2 regions of the Turicibacter sp. H121 genome follow, and region 2 is predicted to be linked to the other one. Evidence: a T-box and tRNA genes for the amino acid it is inferred to sense, from the RefSeq annotation. Region 2 holds a T-box; the other holds one or more tRNA genes.
The links. A T-box is a leader RNA that pairs with one kind of tRNA and senses whether it is charged. The one in region 2 lies ahead of leuS (leucine--tRNA ligase), so its partner is inferred to be a tRNA-Leu.
Positions count from the first base shown of each region.

Region 1: it has a tRNA-Leu gene. The T-box ahead of leuS (leucine--tRNA ligase) is inferred to sense a tRNA for this amino acid. The anticodon was not compared.

Region 1 is NZ_CP013476.1:159,659-162,044, reverse strand. It holds tRNA gene AT726_RS00710 (tRNA-Leu) at 1,071-1,157, opposite strand; gene AT726_RS00705 (hypothetical protein) at 1,482-1,871, shown strand; tRNA gene AT726_RS00700 (tRNA-Arg) at 2,345-2,386, shown strand, end outside.
Region 2 is NZ_CP013476.1:627,869-630,254, reverse strand. It holds gene AT726_RS03145 (TIGR01212 family radical SAM protein) at 1-185, opposite strand, end outside; T-box leader at 414-634, shown strand; gene leuS (leucine--tRNA ligase) at 1,059-2,386, shown strand, end outside.

The sequences.
Region 1 (2,386 bases), 470 kb from region 2:
AAAATTAGCATTCCAATGAATAATGGAAATAGATTTGATAAGTTAGCCAATTGGAAAAATTGAAGATTAGCATCAGGGGAGGATATTTTATTAATGACATAGAGGTAATGATTTAAGTTTGGGTTGATGGCTTTTTTACATTGAATTCGTTGGATTAAGTCAAAATAAAAGTCAGGTGATTGGTCATTCTAACCTAAGGTGAGATAAGTTTCATTTCTAATGGTTGCAGGAACAGCCCCATGTAATCACATTGTTTTCTTGCTAAGAGATATGGGCTTACTTGAGGGGCTTCAATAGTTAAATAACTCACCATAAGGGCATGCTTCTCGAGCAAAAGTTTAAATTTGAATATGACGCTCACTAAACATTTCTTCGCTAAAAATACGTAAATGAGCCTTAAGTGTTACATGGGTTTGTGCTTGTGTTTCAAGCATTAGATGAAATTAACAAATGAAGCTAAGTAATAGTAATAGCCTGTATTTTTTAGATACATCATAGAAAGCCCTCCTACACCATACTGTGTTAATTGTAGCATGTAGATGTATTTATGCGAAATATTTCCATAAAAAAGAAGCTATCGATGAGATAGCTTCTTCTTAAGTGACAGTATGGTGGAGTAAATAGTGTGATGGTGTATGAGATGTTGGTAGTTTTATAAAGTGATAAAAGGATTATTTGTTAGTAAAAGGTAAAGAAATAAATAATGTATGAAGTATAATGGCTATAACAATGGATTAAAAGTGTTTAAAAGATAGAAGTTTAAATAAAAATTTAGTAAGGATATAGGAGAATGATAGGTAATGTATGAATGTTTATGTTTAGAAAAATTTAATCAATTGTTTGATTGTGTCTACTGTCCTTAATCGACTGAGGATACCGGAAGTGATTAAGTAAATAGATTTTGTTAAAGTGTTGTAGGAAAGTTGGATATTAGACTGAATTAGGAATGTTTTTAGGATGTATGAGTGATTTGGTATCCTCAATATACCATATGAAAATAAAGAAGAGTTGTCTGTGTTTATGTCATCAAAAATAAAAAAAACACCTTAATCGGTGTTTATTGTTCGGTTTGGTACCAATGGCCGGACTCGAACCGGCATGAAGTAAGCTTCGGTGGATTTTGAGTCCACTGCGTCTACCAATTCCGCCACACTGGCATTTACAAATTTATTATATCATATCTTATAGCAGTTGCAAGTGTTTTTTCGAAAAAATTCCAATTGTGAACGGTAGTATATCATTGTGAATGAATTCCTAATGTAAATTTTAATTAGAAAAAAATAGAAAAAATACAAAAAATCAACAAATAATACTCATTTTTTTAAAAAAGATGCGTATATTATAAATATAAAACGCTTTCTTTTTTGAGGGGTAATCTCATTAACAACAGATAATAAAAAAATCAGTGTGGTGATCCGATGAATGAGTGAGATTAGCAGAAAAGAAAAGGCGTCTAATGAAACCATTTAGAGGGATCAATTATGAACGTATATTGGAAACCTACAGTGAATCAAATGATGAGTGAAGATGTTTTTAATCAATCACTACAAGAGGTTGAATGTAAGATTTCAGCTTGGGGTCAACGTGAGTTAGCATTAAGTGGTTTCTTATTAGCTTCATTTGTTGAACAAAAAGTAGAGGAATATAAACGTTCGTTTATTCAAATTGAAATGCCGTTTCATACAGAAGCAGAGTGTCAAGCTTATTTAGATGATTTTTATCATGAATATGCTGAAGTTATTAAATTATTTCCTTATGACCGTTGGGTATGGGTTAAAAAACTAGAAGTGATACAATATGGGCCTTATGATATTCAGTGTGTTCATGTTCCTAGCCAAGTGCTAGATCATAAAGAATTCCCATTAGGTTAAGTTAGTATAGATGAGTTTGTCAATATCAAAGGAAAATAAATATAAGTCAGATAAGTTTTTTATATTGGAAAACTTTTAGTTGGACTATCGTCAGTTTTAGTATTAAAACAATTTAGCAACTAAGACTGATATCCAGGGATGAAATACACTTCTGTTTTCATAATTATATAATTCTCTAATATATCTAAATTAAAAAGAGGGGGGGATTTCTAAAATTCCCCTCTTTTTCAAACTAGTTAAAGTCATTATCAGAATTAGACTTTATTTTAATTCATCGATAAACAGCTATTGAGGCAGAGTTGACTAATAAAAGAATATTTTCATTTAATAAGGGATAGGGTTAGATAAACCTTTTGATCATTTATCTAACTCTTTTAATTGGAAAAAAATTCATGAATAAATGAGTAAAAAAATTGTTTACAAACGTCAGTAAATGGTTTAAAATAATCAATGTGGAAAACAAAACAAAAAATGTCTCGGTAGCTCAGCTGGATAGAGCAACGGCCTTCTAAGCC
Region 2 (2,386 bases):
TCACCACTACCTTTGGTACTACAGAACGTACATCCACCGTATTTGACGGTTCCATCAATATTTGGACAAGTAAATCCAGCATTGATCATGACTTTGAAGATTTTTTGGTTATATTTTTCACGTAAATGATAGTTTAATGTATGGTATCGTTTATCAGCATAGCTGTATGGAAACGGATTGTTCATCTATCTATTCCTCCTGTTTTTAGTATGTTCTTTTTATCAAATCAATCACGAATGCATCATTTAAGATAGTCCTTTAAAATGATGAGGATTGTTGTATGTTGTTTGTTTATCGTCTTTTATTTTATCATAGATGTGAATTAGTGGCACGAGATATTGTTTTATGACGTTTTTTTATAAAAAATCTTGTTTTTTGTGAAAGGTTTGATATAATTTTTCTAGAATAAACTTATATGAACCGTGAAGAGGACTAGTAGTAAGTTGGGATTATTGTAGAGAGCGAATGGTTGGTGCAAATTCGTATAGAACACTTATGAACTCACCTCGGAGTTGCAATTGTGAAATTTAAGTAATGATTGCCGTATTCTTGCGTTAAAAGATGAGAGAGGTAAGAGACTACTTTTTTTAGACTCTTGCAACTAAGGTGGTACCGCGTAATTTACGTCCTTAGAATAGAAATATTCTAAGGACTTTTTTTGTTAGTTCAACGATCTGCTTTAGTGGATTAATTCAACTATATGTATAGCGAAGTAGTTGGACTCTTAGCTTTCCCTCCTTTGATGGGAAGAGGGTGTTCTCTTTAACTTTTTGAGTGAGGGATAAAAGATTTTTCTTACCCCATCTTTATTAAAAAGAATAAGATATAGGTTTATGGAATTTAATCCATTATTTTGTATTAATGAATAATTTATATCGATTCGTCACAAATTATTCATAATATTTGGTTTTATTTTAGTGAAGTGTTTACTTCATCATTTAAGAAAAGAAAGCAGTATTTAAATTTTCTTAATGAATAGTAGACTCACCTACAAATTTAAGATTACCCCAGCAGTGGAGGATACCTGCTTCGCAGGCCGGGGGCCCGGAGGTAGAATTATGGCATTTGATCACAAACAGATTGAACAAAAGTGGCAAAATTATTGGCTAGAAAATAAGACATTCAAAACGTCTGAAGATAAGTCAAAACCTAAGTATTATGCATTAGATATGTTCCCTTATCCATCTGGAGCGGGACTTCACGTCGGTCATCCAGAAGGATATACAGCAACTGATATTGTTTCTCGTATGAAACGTATGCAAGGGTACCGTGTCTTACATCCAATGGGATGGGATGCATTCGGTTTACCAGCTGAGCAATATGCATTAAATACAGGAAATGACCCTCGTGAATTTACGGATATTAACATTAATACATTCCGTAAACAAATTCAATCATTAGGATTCTCATATGATTGGGATAAAGAGTTAAATACAACCGATCCAAAATATTATAAATGGACACAATGGATTTTCACCCAATTATATAACATGGGATTAGCTGAAATTAAAGATATTGAAGTTAACTGGTGTGAAGGGTTAGGAACAGTTTTAGCAAATGAGGAAGTTTTAAATGTTGATGGGAAAATGGTCTCTGAACGTGGGGAACATCCTGTAATCAAGAAACCAATGAAACAATGGGTGCTTAAAATTACACATTATGCTGAACGATTACTTGAAGATTTAGAAGGGTTAGACTGGACAGAAAGCATTAAAGATATGCAACGTAACTGGATCGGTAAGAGTGAAGGAGCGTTAATTAACTTTAAAGTTAATGGAACAGAACATTCATTTGATGTGTTTACAACACGTCCTGATACGGTATTCGGTGTAACATACGTTGTTTTAGCACCAGAACATCCATTAGTAAATGAAATTACAACGCCTGAATGTAAAGAAGCGGTTGTTGCTTATCAAGAAGCTGCAAAAGCAAAATCTGATTTAGAGCGTACAGAATTAAATAAAGAAAAATCAGGTGTGGCAACAGGAGCTTACGCAATTCATCCAATTACAGGAGCTCAAGTTCCAGTTTGGATCGGAGATTATGTTTTAGCAAGCTACGGAACAGGAGCTGTTATGGCAGTGCCTGCACACGATGAGCGTGACTACGAATTCGCTAAGAAATATGACTTAACAATTAAGCAAGTCATTGAAGGGGATATCACAGAAGGTGCCTTCACTGGAGATGATGCTCACATCGAATCAGACTTCATTAATGGAATGAACAATGCAGATGCTAAAGCTGCTGTTATTGAATGGTTAGAAGCAAACGGTGCTGGATCTCGTAAAGTTAACTATAAACTACGTGACTGGTTATTCTCTCGTCAACGTTATTGGGGAGAACCATTCCCAGTGATTATGTGGGAAGATGGAACAATGTCTGTTTT